2 regions of the Modestobacter marinus genome follow, and region 1 is predicted to be linked to the other one. Evidence: predicted binding sites of a transcription regulator. Region 1 holds the regulator's gene; the other holds the start of a gene.

Region 1 (7,248 bases):
GCGGCCCACAGCTGGCGGAAGTCGTGGTGCCGCAGCAGGCTCCGGTCCCGGGTCACCGGCGCAGCGTCCCGCTACTGGTTGGGGATTGTCAATCACTGTCTCGCGGCGACGTCCTACGCTGCCGGCATGGGTGAGACGGAGGCCGGTGCGGGAGCGCGACGGTTCGTCGGCGAGCGCCGTCCGGCCACCGACGCCGAGGCGCGCGCCCTGGCCTCCGCCGTCCGGTTGCGGATCCTGCGGCTGTGCCTGGACGAGCCGCTGACCAACAAGGAGATCGCCGCTCGGCTGGGCCGCAACCCGGCCACCGTGCTGCACCACGTGCGCACCCTGGTCGACAACGGCTTCCTCGCCGCCGAGGGGGAGCGGCGGGGCGCCCGGGGTGCCCGGGAGGTGCCCTACCGGGCGACCGGGAAGAGCTGGCTGATGGACGGCGCCAGTGCGCCGGGAGCCGCCCGGGACCCACTGCTGGCCGCGTTCCTGGAGGAGGTGGGCCTCGTGGGCGAGGCCCAGCTGCAGAGCACCCGGATCGGGCTGCGGCTGGGCGCAGCAGACCTGGCCGAGTTCCGGGAGCGGCTGTACGGGCTGCTGGACGAGTACGCCACCCGGCCGGCTCACCCGGGCGCCGAGCGCTGGTCGCTGTACCTGGGGATGCATCCGGACGTCTGAGGTGTTGTACCCCGCGATGACAACAGGTGATGTGACAAGTCGTTCGCCCCACGTGCAGGGGCGTGCCACGCTGGAGACGATGACGACAGCCCAGAACCGCGCGATCCTCGACGGGGCCGAAGCCCGCGTCGACAAGGCGCTCGCGAGCATGCCCGACACCAAGCCCGCGCCGGCCGGCCAGTGGGACGCCGACGACGACACCACCGGCTCCTACGTCAAGGAGGAGCGCGGCGCACTCCGTCGGGTCGCGGGCCTCGGCACCGAGCTCACCGACGTCACCGAGGTCGAGTACCGGCAGCTCCGCCTGGAGCGGGTCGTCCTGGTCGGCGTCTGGACCGAGGGGACGGTGGCCGACGCCCAGCGGTCGCTGACGGAGCTCGCGGCGCTCGCCGAGACCGCCGGTTCCCAGGTCCTCGACGCGCTGATCCAGCGCCGCGACAAGCCGGACCCGGCCACCTACGTCGGCTCGGGCAAGGCCGCCGAGCTGCGTGAGGTCGTCGCAGCCACCGGCGCGGACACGGTGATCTGCGACGGCGAGTTGGCTCCTGGCCAGCTCAACCAGCTGGAGAAGGTGCTCAAGGTCAAGGTCGTCGACCGGACCGCCCTGATCCTGGACATCTTCGCCCAGCACGCCACCAGCCGGGAGGGCAAGGCCCAGGTCGAGCTGGCGCAGATGCAGTACATGCTGCCCCGGCTGCGCGGCTGGGGTGAGTCGCTGAGCCGGCAGGCCGGTGGCCGGGTCGCCGGCGGTGGCGGCATCGGCACCCGTGGTCCGGGTGAGACGAAGATCGAGACCGACCGGCGGCGGATCCGCTCCCGGGTGAGCAAGCTGCGCAAGGAGATCGCCGGCATGGCGACCGCCCGCACGACGCAGCGCAACTCCCGCGACCGCAACGCGACGCCGAGCGTGGCGATCGCCGGCTACACCAACGCCGGCAAGTCCAGCCTGCTCAACCAGCTCACCGACGCCGGCGTGCTGGTGCAGGACGCGCTGTTCGCCACTCTGGACCCGACCGTCCGCCGGGCGCAGACGCCCGAGGGGCGCGAGTACACGATGACCGACACCGTCGGCTTCGTCCGCCACCTGCCGCACCAGCTGGTCGACGCCTTCCGGTCCACGCTGGAGGAGGTGGCCGCCGCCGACCTGCTCGTGCACGTCGTGGACGGGTCCGACTCCGACCCGCTCGGCCAGATCGACGCGGTGCACACGGTGCTCAACGAGATCGACGCCGCGGCCGTGCCGGAGCTCATCGTCGTGAACAAGGTCGACGCCATGACCGAGGAGGACATGCTGGCCCTGCGCCAGGCGCTCCCCGGGGCGATGTGGGTCTCCGCCCGGACGGGCGAGGGCATCGAGGCGCTGCGCGACGTGATCGCCCAGCGGCTGCCGCACCCGCACATCGACGTCGAGGTGCTCGTGCCCTACGACCGGGGTGACCTGGTCGCCCGGGTGCACCGGGACGGCGAGGTCGTCGAGGAGGCGCACGAGGCCACCGGGACCCGGTTGACCGCGCGGGTCGACGCGGGCCTGGCCGCGCAGCTCGAGGGCTTCACGGCCCCGGCCGTCGAGCACTGACGCGCGACCCCGCTGCCGCCGGCGCACACGTGTCACGCCGCGGCAGCGGGGTCGGCGGACCGCCCGGTGGATCACGACCAGGTCACGGCCCCGGTACCGTGACGCGGTGACCAGGGGAGCGGTGGACCGCATGGCGACCGCCGCCGACCGGCCGGTCCCACGGGTGGTGGGCGTGGGCCGGCCGCCGTGGTGGGTCCTGCTCCTCGCCGCCCTGGTCACCGTCGGGGTCACCGTCAACCTGCTGGGCCGCGGGTGGCTGGAGCGGATGGACCTGCGGGTCTCCGAGGTGACCAGCGTCTGGGCGCTGCGGGACTCGTGGGCCTACTGGCCGATCTGGGTGGTCACCCAGCTGGGCGGGCGGGTGACGATCCTCGTCGTGCTGGCCGGCCTGGTCACCTGGCTGGCCGTGCGGGAGCGGACCCTCGTGCCGCTGGTCCGGGTGGTCGTCGCGTTGGCCCTGCTCACCACCGTGGTCTACGCCTTCAAGTGGGGCACCGGCCGCACGGCCCCGGCCTTCCCCGGGTCGTTCTTCCACCAGGACGGGGCCAGCTACCCCTCGGGCCACGTGGCGAACGCCGTCCTGATGTGGGGCGTGGCCCGGTGGCAGGCCGTCGAGTACCGTCTGCCCGCCGGCGTGCAGCGGGCCGCCTGGCTGCTCAGCGTGCTGGGGCCGGTGGCGACGGGAGTGGCCATGGTGGCGCTGGACTTCCACTGGGTCACCGACGCGGTGGTCGGGCTCTCGGTCGGGCTCCTGCTGTTGGGCGTGGTTCACGCACTGGACGCTGCCGTGCTGTCACGCTGGGTCGGTGCCAGAGCCGGCCGATCCGAGGCGTAGCGGCGCCACCCGCCGCAGGACGGCGGCGGGCGCCGCCCTCTGTGCGCCCGCCGGCCTGCTGCTCGCGCTGCTGCCGGCCGGGTCCGCGGCTGCCGACGACGGGGCCGCTCCCTACGGCGAGCCGGTCACCCGGTGCGAGGTCACCGACCCGCGGCTCCCCGAGCTCTCCGGCCTGGCCGGCGCCGGGGACACGATGCTCGCGATGAACGACGGCGGCGACCGCGTCGAGGTGCTGCTGCTCGACGGAGCCTGCGCGGTGGGCGAGGTGCGCTCCGCGGAGGTCGACCCCTACGACCCGGAGGACCTCGCCCTCGCCGTCGACGGCACCCTCTGGGTCGCCGACATCGGCGACAACGCGCAGAGCCGGGAGACGGTGGCGCTGATCGGCCTCCGCCCGGACGGGACCACGGTGCTGACCAGGCTGACCTACCCCGACGGGGCGCACGACGCCGAGGCGCTCCTGCTCGCGCCCGACGGCACCCCGTACCTGGTGACCAAGGAGGTGCTCGGCGCCAGCTCCGTGTACCGCCCCGATGCGCCCCTCGCCGACGGGGCCACCGTGCCGATGAGCCAGGTGGCGACGCTCGGTTTCACGTTGACCGGCACGCCGGGCGGTCCGGTGGGCCGGGCCGGACAGTTGATGGTCACCGGTGGTGCGGTCTCCACGGACGGCTCGCGCATCGCCCTGCGGACCTACACCGACGCCTACGTCTGGCCGCTGAGCGGCTCGGACGTCGCCGGAGCGCTGGCCGGGTCGCCGGTGCGGGTGCCGCTGCCGGAGGCACCCCAGGGGGAGGCCATCACCTTCGCGGCCAACGACCGGGACCTGCTGGTCGCCGGCGAGGGGCTGCCCGCGGTGGTCACCCAGGTGCCCGCCACCGGTGACCTGGCGGGCACCGCCCCGGCGGACCCGGCGGCGGCCACCGAGGACGCGGCCGGGTCGCTGGCGACCGCCGGTGGGGTGGAGCCGCTGACCGCCGGTCTCATCGCCGCCTCCGTGGCCACCGTCCTCGTGTGGCTGGGCGGCAAGCTGCGGCGGCGCCCGGCCTGAGGGCGGGCGCGGTGGCGACCCGGCCGAGGACCTGGCGGCACGCGTCGGCGGCGCCCGACCTGAACGGAGGCCCGGCGCCGCCCGCCCGGGTCAGACCCGGCGGAGCACGGTGACGACCCGGCCGAGGACCGTGGCGTCGTCGCCGGGGATGGGCTCGTAGGCGTCGTTGTGCGGCAGGAGCCACACGTGCCCGTCGCGCCGCTTGTACGTCTTGACCGTCGCCTCGCCGTCGATCATCGCGGCGACGATCTCGCCGTTCTCTGCGGTCGGCTGCTGCCGGACGACGACCCAGTCACCGTCACAGATCGCCGCGTCGACCATCGAGTCACCGGCCACCTTCAGCATGAACAGCGTGCCCTCGCCGACCAGCTCGCGGGGCAGCGGGAAGACGTCCTCGACCGCCTGCTCGGCCAGCACCGGACCGCCGGCCGCGATCCGGCCGACCAGGGGCACGTACGTGGGGCGAGGCGTCGTGGCGTCGTCGACGGCACCGGCCGCGCCCGGACCGGCCGGCCCCTCGGCGGCGGGCTCGCTCGTGCCCGTCGCGGTGGCGTCACCGGGCAGTCGCACGTCGAGCGCACGCGGCCGGTTCGGGTCACGGCGCAACCACCCCTTGCGCTGCAGCACCGACAACTGGTGGGCCACCGACGAGGCCGAGGAGAGGCCGACCGCCTCGCCGATCTCCCGGACGGAGGGCGGGTAGCCGCGGCGCTCGATGGAGTCGCGGATGACCTCGAGCACCCGGCGCTGCCGCTGGGTCAGACCGTCGCCGTCGGCGGACCGGTCGGGGAACTCGCGCACCGCGGCGCCCGCCGCCGTCGGCGCTGCGTCGTCGGCGGGTGTCGTGCTGGACGCGCCACGCCGCGAGGGACTCGTGCCGCCGCGCGCCTTCGGGCCGTCGACCGCCATGTGTCCTCCTCGTCCGGCTGCCTCGGCAGCAGTTCCCGGCGCTCTGCCGCACCGACAGCCGTGTGACCACGGCGAGCCGGGACCGCGGACGCCGCCCTCGATCGCCTCGGAACCGTATCGCCTCCGGGCCCTTCGTTCAAACACGTGTTCGAAGGAGTCGCCGTGTCGGCGTGTTCCTGTCGGAGGTGTGCGGTAGACATCGCGCAGGCGTTCGATTCGAACGCCTGTTCGACCGTCCGGCACCGTGAGACCCCTGGAGCACTCCGATGGCCAGTCCCCAGCCCGAGCTCACCGCTGCGTCTCCCGTCGCGGCGGTCGTCCTCCCGTTCCCGACCGGGCGGACGGTGACGCGTCCGCCCAGGACGGCGGCGCCGGGCCGCGGCGCCGCGCTGCGGCGGGCGCCTCGGCCGGCGGCCCCCGCGGTCGTCCGACCGGGGCCCGGCCGGGTGGGTGGAGGGCGTACGGGCCTCGACGCCCCGACCGGCGGCCGCGGTGTGCGCGGCGGTGGGTGTGCCGGGCTGTCGGTGCGGTCCGGTCGGGTCGCCGCCCGTGGTCGCGACGAGCAGCCGCCCCTGCGTCTCACCCGGCGTGGGCGGCGGGTCGTCGCCGGCCTGTCCATCGCCTTCGGGCTCTCCGTCGCCGCGGCGACGATCGCGGTCGAGGTCGGCGGGGCCGGGGGTGGCCTCGAGCTGGCGGGCTCGACGACGATCGTGGTCCAGGACGGGGACACGCTGTGGTCCATCGCGGGGGAGATCGCGCCCGAGGAGGACCGGCGCGCGGTGGTGGACGCCCTGCTCGACGTGAACGACCTCCCCGGTGTCGACCTCGTCCCCGGCCAGGTGCTCGAGCTCCCGTGAGCCGTCCGCCGGTGGGCGTACCTCCGGTCGGGCGGTGCGCCGAGAGTGTCGGGCGTGCCCTCGCGTCGCGGCCCTGACCTGCCCGATCGGGGCCGGCGAGCCCGGTGTGGGTGGCCGCGGATGGGGCGGGCGGGGTCCTCGGGGCAGATGCGGAAGACGACACGCTCGTCAGGGCTTGCACACCTGTAGGGGTGGTCGTACGGTTCCACCACAACATCTAGTAGTTACAGGGCTGTAAGCCATCCACAGCCGTTCCACACGTTCTCCCCGGCGCATCCACCGGATGTCCCCGGCGCAGTCCACAGCACGGCCTTCGGCGGGGAGCCCGGTCACGGTCTTACGACGCCGTGGGCAGGCCCCGCACGACACCTCGGGGAGGAGGAGATCGACATGCGCTGCCCCTTCTGCCACAACCCCGACAGCCGGGTCATCGACTCCCGGGAGACCGACGAGGGGGCGACCACCCGCCGTCGACGCTCCTGCCCCGGCTGTGGGCGCCGCTTCACCACCGTGGAGGAGGCGGTCCTCGCCGTCGTCAAGCGCAGCGGCGTGAGCGAGCCCTTCACCCGCGGCAAGGTCGTCGCCGGCGTCCGGCGCGCCTGCCAGGGGCGGCCGGTCGACGAGCACCAGCTGGCCCTGCTCGCCCAGCAGGTGGAGGACGCCGTGCGGGCCACCGGCTGCGCCGAGATCCCCAGCCACGAGGTCGGCCTGGCCATCCTCGGCCCGTTGCGCGACCTGGACGAGGTCGCCTACCTGCGTTTCGCCAGCGTCTACCGCAGCTTCTCCTCGGTCGCCGACTTCGAGAAGGAGATCGCCGAGCTCCGCGGTGCACCGGCCCGCAGCGCCGCGAAGCCCTCCGACGCGAAGCCCTCGGACGCGACGCCCTCCGAGGCGCCGCCCGCCGAGCGGGGCCCGGTCGACGGCGACCGGGAGAGCCCCGCGACCGGCACGACCACCCGCCGGCGAGCTGCCGAGCGGCCGCGACCAGTCGACGGCGGCAGCGCCGGCGGCCCGTGAGAACTGTCCGACCCCTCCGCTAGACAGGTCTCGACGAGGAGACCGCACGACCCGGCTCCGGCACCCCGCCGGCTTCCCCAGCCGCTCCGCCAGCACCACCGCACCAGTCCGACCCAGGGAGCCCTCGCACGATGACCGAGACAGCCGACCGCCTCAGCACCAGCCGGAACCGCCGCACCGCCAAGGCCCCCAGCCGCGGCAAGGGCCTGAAGGTCAAGCGGGTGTTCACCACCGCCGGTGTGCACCCCTACGACGAGGTCGTGTGGGAGCGCCGCGACGTCGTCATGACCAACTGGCGGGACGGCTCGATCAACTTCGAGCAGCGCGGGGTCGAGTT
Region 2 (7,248 bases), 520 kb from region 1:
CCGGCTCCGGCTGCAGGTACGGGCCGGCCGTCGGCGCCGCGGACGGCGGCGGGCCGTACCGGTTGGGCCCGCCGTCGCCGCGGAGGAAGCCGGTGAGCACCAGCAGCGTGATCTGACCGAACAGCGGCACCAGCCCGATCAGCAGCCACCACGCGGACATGCCGCGGTCGTGCAGCCGGGTCGCGCCGCTGGACACGGACGCCGGGAGGGCCAGCAGCCCGACCAGCGTCACGATCGGTCCGTAGCCGGTCTCGCCGGTGGCGATGCTCTCCAGCGAACTGTTGCCGAGCGCGACGTCGGCCATCAGGGCGAGCACGCTGAGCACCCCGATGGGCAGGGCGTACTGCAGCCACCAGGTGCGCCGGTCGATGCGCCCGCGGCGCACGTACCACTGCCAGAAGTCCACGGGTCCAGTCTGCCTCGCCGGGCGCGGGTCAGCGAGGAGGTGGGCCGTACCGGTTGGGGTGCGGCCGGGTGCCGAGGAAGCCGCAGGTGATCACCAGGACCAGCCAGCCGATGCCCGGGAGCAGGCTCCACAGCAGCCACCAGGCGGAGTGGTCGCGGTCGTGCAGCCGGGTCACGGTCGCCGCGATGTTCGGCACGATGAGCGCCAGGGCGACGAGCGCGGTCACCGGCCCGCCCTGGTCGGGGAAGAACCAGAGGACGTCGGCGACGTCGACGACGCCCTCCCGGTCCTCGAACCGCGGGTAGCTGTCCGGGAACCACTGGGCGTCGATCACCGAGGCCATCAGCCCGAGCAGGGCGATGAGCAGCACGTACCGCAGCCACCACTCGCTGCGCCGGATGCGGCCGGTGGGCAGGTACCAGCCGAGCAGGCCTCCGCGGCCGTCGTCCCCGGTCATCCCCCGACGGTCTCGCGGCAGCCGGTCGCCAGCGACCGCTGCGCGGCCTCGAGCACCCGGACGACGTCCCGCCCGAAGGTGACGTCGCAGGGGTGCACCCCACCGGTCAGCGCAGCGGCCTGCAGCTCGTCGACGGCGACCGCGTGGGCCTCGACCGCGGCACCGGACTCGGGCAGCAGCACCAGCCGGCCGGCGTCGCCGTGCACCCAGGTGTCGATGCCGGTGGCCAGCTCGGCCACGGTCGCCGAGACGGTCACCGTGCTCGCGCGGCCCTCGGGGTGGGTGAGCACCAGGTGGACGGTGTCGCCCTGCCCGGCGCCGGCCTGCACCGCGCTGACCGGCCCCAGGGTCGGGACGAGGAGGGAGAGCGCGTGCGGCCCGATGTCCCACAGCGCACCGTGCTCCAGCCGCCAGGGCGTCTCGAACGGCGAACCGGCCAGCCGGCCCAGCCAGGTGACCGCGCCGCCGGCCAGGGTGGTGCGGGACGCCTGCTCGAGCCAGGTGGACGTCGCCGTCCGGAAGCGGTTGGTGAAGAAGACCACCGAGGCGACCCCGGCGTCCTCGACCGCGGCGACCACCCGGTCGGCGGCGGCTACCGACAGCGCCACCGGCTTCTCCAGCAGCAGGTGCTTGCCCGCGGCGGCCGCGCGCTCGGCGAGCGGGGCCTGCACGTCCGGCGGGAGCGCGAAGCTGACCGCGTCGACGTCGGCGAGCAGGGCGTCGAGGTGGTCGGTGCCCGGGACGTCGAACTGCGCCCCGGCCGCCTTCGCCTTGGCCAGGTCCCGGCCCCACACGCCGACCAGCTCGGCGTCCGGGTGCCCGGCCAGGGACTTCGCGTGCACCTCGGTCGCCCAGAAGCCGGTGCCGAGCACCCCGAACCGCATGCTCAGACCACTCCCCCACGGCTGCCCACGGTCACTCCGCTCCTCGCTGCCACGTCCACGGGTCAGACGGCACCGAACTGGCGGTCACCGGCGTCACCGAGGCCGGGGACGATGTAGGCGTTCTCGTTGAGCCGCTCGTCGATGCTGGCGGTGAAGACGCGCAGCGGCAGGCCGCTGGCCTCCAGCCGCTCCAGCCCCTCGGGTGCGGCCAGCGCGCAGAGCACGGTGATGTCGGTGCAGCCTCGGTCGGTGAGCAGCGAGCAGCAGTGCACCAGCGAGCCGCCGGTGGCCAGCATCGGGTCGAGCACGAAGACCTGGCGGCCGACGAGTGACTCCGGCAGCGAGGCCATGTAGGCCTCCGGCTGGAAGGTCACCTCGTTGCGGGCCAGCCCGACGAAGCCCATCTGCGACTCCGGCAGCATCCCGTGCGCGGTGTCGGCCATGCCCAGGCCGGCGCGCAGCACCGGCACGATCAGCGGCGGTGCGGCCAGCCGGTAGCCGGTGGTGTCGGTGACCGGCGTGGTGATCGGCTCCTCAGCGACCGCCAGGTCGCGGCTGGCCTCGTACACCAGGATCTGGGTGAGCTCCCGCAGCGCGGCCCGGAAGGCGGCGTTGTCGGTGCGCTCGTCGCGCATCCGCGACAGTCGGGCGCGGGCGATCGGGTGGTCGACGACGGTCAGCTGCACGGCGCACACCGTATCGGCCGGCGACGACGGGTCAGGTGCGGAGCCGGGCAGCGGCCTCTGGGACTCCCGGCCCGGTGACCGCGGAGGCCGAGACCGACCGGCCCGTGGCCAGCAGCAGGAGGTCGCCGGCGGTGCCACGCACCTCCGGTCCTGCGCCCTCCGCCCAGGCGGTGTCGGTGGCCACCAACCGCACTCCGCACAGCCGCCGGACCGGGCGGCCGTAGAACGCGTTGGACCAGACGTGCTCCAGTGCCGGGACGGCGAGGTCCTGTGGCGTGGGCAGCCGGCGGCGGAGTGGGCGGACGATGTCCTGGCTGTGCACCAGGACGTCGACCAGCGGGTCCCAGGGGCTGGACAGCCCGACCCGGCGGTCGAGGGCGGCGGTCGCGCGCAGCTGCGCGGTGAGCACGCCCGGCGGGTGGGCTGCGGCGCGTTCCCGGGCGGCGCGGGCCTCGGCCCGGTCGAAGTCGCCGCGGGCCCGCAGGATGCCCAGCACCATCCCGGCGGTGGACTGCCGGGTGGAGAGGGTGAGGTGCGCCAGCACGTCGTGCACCGTCCAGCCGTGGCAGAGCGAGGGTGTCGTCCACTCGTCGCGGTGCACGGTGTCGAGCAGGTCGGCGAGCGCCCGCCGCTGCGCGGCGACCTCGGGGAGCATGGCGACACGGGGTACGGGCACGGGGTCCTCCGGGAACGGTCGACGTCGGTACCGGGTCAGGACCGCCGGACCCAGCCAGACTCATCGGCGAGCCGGCCCACGTGAGCGAGACGCAGCGGTGAGACGACGTTCGACCACCGGGCGAGACCGACGCCGGCGCCAGGCAGGACGACGAGACCAACGCCGGAAGACCAACGCCGGCGCCAGGCAGGACGACGAGACCAGCGCCGGCGCCAGGCAGGACGACGAGACGAACGCCGGGGCAGGGCACGACGATTGCGCGTGTCAGCGGACCAGTGGGCCGATGAGGATCTCGGTGTCGTCGGGGCGCCAGGTCCGCCATCGACCGTCGGGATCTCGTGCCACGCGGAAGCCGTGGTGGACCTTGGTGTGGTGCCGTTCGCACAACAACGCCGAGTTGCTCAACGACGTCTCACCGCCGTGCAGCCAGTGGATCAGGTGGTGCACATCGCACCAGTGGGTCGGTGCACCACAGCCGGCGAACACGCAGGACCTGTCCCGGCGTTCGACCGCCTTGCGCAACCCGGGAGTGACCACCCGGTGGTCCCGGCCCAGGTCCAGCGGGGTGCCGTCGGGACCCATCACGATCCGGGAGATGCTGCCGTCACAGGCCAGGTGGCGGGCCCGCGCGGCGGAGATCGTCGCCCCGAACCCCAGCTCCCCCGCACCGGCGCCGGTGGCCGGGTCGACCAGGTCGTCCAGGTCGATGCCCACCACGACGTGGGGCTTGACCGTGCGAAGGGTCGGCAGATTGCCAGAGGCGAGCTGGTTGTCAGCCAACTGGACCAGGGCGTCGGCGTTCTGCTGCGCCCGGGTCCGCACGTCACCCTGCGTGCGGTCCGCCTGCACGATCGACTCGATCGCCGCCTTCACCTTCTCGCCGCCGGTCGCATCCAGGTCGAACCGGCCGGTCACCGAACCATCAGCGTGCGTGGCGATCGTCAACCGCCGCCCCTCGGTCGGGTCCGGCTCCGGCCCGTCCGGGTCCAAGGCGTCCTCAAAGGCCTGGACCGCGGCGAGCAGCGACTGGTGCGGTGACGCAACGGCCACCCGCGCCCACACCTCATCGGAGGCCCCGAGGTCGATGCCCTGCTCCCCGGCGCGGGCGACCTCGACCGGACCGACCTTCCTGGCCACCACGTCGACCTGCTCCGCGGTCACCGACCCCTCGGCGAACCCGGCCGCCAGCACCGGGAAGTGCTCCAGGGCCCGCCCGGATCGCAGGATCCGCGAGGCCTCGGCCGGCGCGAGCCGCGCGTGCCCGATCAGCCACGACCGCATCGACTTCAGCCCGTCCCACTCCGCGGCCTGCACGATGTCGGACTGACGCACCGTGCGGGTCAACTCCGCCGCGACCCGATTGCCCAGCTGCACCAACATGGCCGTCCGGTCCAGCACCTGCCCGTCGGTGAGGGCGTGCAGGTCATCGGCGGCCAGGGCGTCCAGCGCGGAGATCAACTCGCTCACCGAACACCTCCTGACCCGTTCGAACGTGTGTGCGAAGAATACCGGCCGAACGGCCCACCGACCACTCGAATCCGCAGGTCAGAGGCTCATCCACAGATGTCAGCGAGCTCTTGACAGACCGACCCGGAGCTGACCGGGATCGCCGGCTGTGGACGGTGCCCTGCCGCCCGGCGCAGCAGTGGAGAATGCGGCGCATGACCCACGTGCTGGACCCGAACGCGCTGGCCGACCCCAGCGGCGGGACGGGCGCCCCGCCCGATCCGTTCGCCGACGTCACCCGCTCGAACGACGCCTTCCGCGCGTTCCTGCACGGCCTGCCCGGCGTCGACCAGGTCGGCGCCGAGGCACGGGCGAAGGTGCTGGGCACACGATCGATCAAGACGACCGCCAAGGCGTGGGCGATCGACACGGCGATCTCCATGGTCGACCTGACCACGCTCGAGGGCGCCGACACCCCGGGCAAGGTCCGCAGCCTGGCCGCCAAGGCCCGCCGCCCGGACCCGACGGACCCGGCCTGCCCGGCCGTCGCCGCGGTCTGCGTCTACGGCGACCTGGCCGGTGTGGCCAAGGAGGCGCTGGCCGGCACCGGCATCAACGTCGCCGCCGTCGCCACCGCCTTCCCCAGCGGCCGGGCCAGCCGCGAGGTCAAGCTCGCCGACGTCCGGGACGCCGTCGCCAACGGCGCCGACGAGATCGACATGGTCATCGACCGCGGCGCCTTCCTGACCGGCCGGTACCTCGACGTCTTCGAGGAGATCGTCGCCGTCAAGGAGGCCTGCGGGCCGGCACACCTCAAGGTGATCCTGGAGACCGGCGAGCTGGTCACCCTGGACGCCGTCCGCCGCGCCTCGTGGCTGGCGATGCTGGCCGGCGGCGACTTCATCAAGACCTCCACCGGCAAGGTCTCCCCCGCGGCCACCCTGCCGGTCTGCCTGGTGATGCTCGAGGCCGTGCGCGACTTCCGCGCCGCCACCGGCCGCCAGGTCGGGGTCAAGCCCGCCGGCGGCATCCGGACGACGAAGGACGCCGTCAAGCACCTGGTGCTGATCAACGAGACCGTCGGCGCGGACTGGCTGTCCCCCGACTGGTTCCGCTTCGGCGCCTCCAGCCTGCTCAACGACCTGCTCCTGCAGCGCCAGAAGCTCCGCACCGGCCACTACAGCGGCCCCGACCACGTGAGCGTGGACTGAGATGACCAGCCTGTTCGAGTACGCGCCCGCACCCGAGTCGCGGTCCATCGTCGACATCCGGCCCAGCTACGGGCTGTTCGTCGACGGGGAGTTCACCGACGGCACCGGCACGCCGCTGAAGACGGTCAACCCGGCCACCGAGGAGGTGCTCAGCGAGGTCGCCACCGGCAGCGATGCCGACGTCGACCGCGCCGTGCGGGCCGCCCGCCGGGCGTTCGTCAAGGTCTGGGGGCCGATGCGCCCGGCCGACCGCGGCAAGTACCTGTTCCGCATCGCCCGGCTGCTGCAGGAGCGGGCCCGGGAGTTCGCCGTCCTGGAGACGCTGGACAACGGCAAGCCGATCCGGGAGTCCCGGGACGTCGACGTGCCCCTGGCCGCGGCGCACTTCTTCTACCACGCGGGCTGGGCGGACAAGCTCGAGCACGCGGGCCTCGGGCCGGCTCCGCGACCGCTCGGCGTGGCCGGGCAGGTCATCCCGTGGAACTTCCCGCTGCTGATGCTGGCGTGGAAGATCGCGCCGGCGCTGGCAACCGGCAACACCGTCGTCCTCAAGCCGGCCGAGACCACTCCGCTGACCGCGCTGCTGTTCGCCGAGATCTGCCAGCAGGCCGACCTGCCGCCGGGCGTGGTGAACATCGTGACCGGTGCCGGGGAGACCGGCCGGGCGGTGATCAGCCACCCGGACGTCGACAAGGTGGCCTTCACCGGCTCGACCGAGGTGGGCCGCGCCATCGCCCGCGCGGTCGCCGGCACCGAGAAGCGGCTCACCCTGGAGCTGGGCGGCAAGGCGGCGAACATCGTCTTCGACGACGCGCCGATCGACCAGGCGGTCGAGGGCATCGTCCGCGGCATCTTCTTCAACCAGGGCCACGTCTGCTGCGCCGGCTCCCGGCTGCTGGTGCAGGAGTCGGTGCACGACGACGTCGTCGCCGCACTGCAGCGGCGGATCGGCACCCTGCGCGTCGGTGACCCGATGGACAAGAACACCGACCTGGGCGCGATCAACTCCGCGGAGCAGCTGGCCCGCATCCGCGAGCTGACCGCCTTCGGGGAGACCGAGGGCGCGACCTGCTGGCAGCCCGACGGCGACCTGCCCGACCGCGGCTTCTGGTTCAAGCCGACCGTCTTCACCGACGTCTCCCCCGCCCACCGGATCGCCCGCGACGAGGTCTTCGGCCCGGTGCTCTCGGTATTGACGTTCCGCACCCCGGACGAGGCTGTCGCCAAGGCCAACAACACCACCTACGGGCTCTCGGCCGGCATCTGGTCGGAGAAGGGCTCGCGGATCCTGAAGGTCACCGACCAGCTGCGCGCCGGCGTGGTGTGGGCGAACACGTTCAACGAGTTCGACCCCACCTCGCCGTTCGGCGGTTACAAGCAGTCCGGCTACGGCCGCGAGGGCGGCCGGCAGGGGCTGGCCGCCTACCTGAGGAGCGACTCCTGATGTCCGACCGGCTCACCGTGCGCAAGACCTACAAGCTC

Evidence for each region. The regulator LexA, encoded in region 1, represses DNA repair genes until DNA is damaged. The targets are predictions, from matches to a motif close to TCGAACANNTGTTCGA.
Region 2: a site for LexA is predicted at 4,596-4,611, ahead of FB380_RS10590 (HNH endonuclease signature motif containing protein). Genes of this name have one in related genera too.

What each region holds. Positions count from the first base shown of each region.
Region 1 covers NZ_JAAMPA010000001.1:2,740,329-2,747,576, forward strand. The annotation lists gene FB380_RS12985 (MFS transporter) at 1-56, opposite strand, end outside; gene FB380_RS12990 (ArsR/SmtB family transcription factor) at 127-666, shown strand; gene hflX (GTPase HflX) at 746-2,242, shown strand; gene FB380_RS13000 (phosphatase PAP2 family protein) at 2,349-3,077, shown strand; gene FB380_RS13005 (hypothetical protein) at 3,049-4,128, shown strand; gene lexA (transcriptional repressor LexA) at 4,219-5,037, opposite strand; gene FB380_RS25995 (LysM peptidoglycan-binding domain-containing protein) at 5,562-5,894, shown strand; gene nrdR (transcriptional regulator NrdR) at 6,285-6,911, shown strand; gene FB380_RS13025 (vitamin B12-dependent ribonucleotide reductase) at 7,043-7,248, shown strand, end outside.
Region 2 covers NZ_JAAMPA010000001.1:2,217,980-2,225,227, reverse strand. The annotation lists gene FB380_RS10615 (DUF805 domain-containing protein) at 1-406, opposite strand, end outside; gene FB380_RS10610 (DUF805 domain-containing protein) at 435-863, opposite strand; gene FB380_RS10605 (Gfo/Idh/MocA family protein) at 860-1,747, opposite strand; gene upp (uracil phosphoribosyltransferase) at 1,810-2,433, opposite strand; gene FB380_RS10595 (maleylpyruvate isomerase family mycothiol-dependent enzyme) at 2,465-3,109, opposite strand; gene FB380_RS10590 (HNH endonuclease signature motif containing protein) at 3,374-4,576, opposite strand; gene deoC (deoxyribose-phosphate aldolase) at 4,771-5,766, shown strand; gene FB380_RS10580 (aldehyde dehydrogenase family protein) at 5,768-7,210, shown strand; gene FB380_RS10575 (aldehyde dehydrogenase family protein) at 7,210-7,248, shown strand, end outside.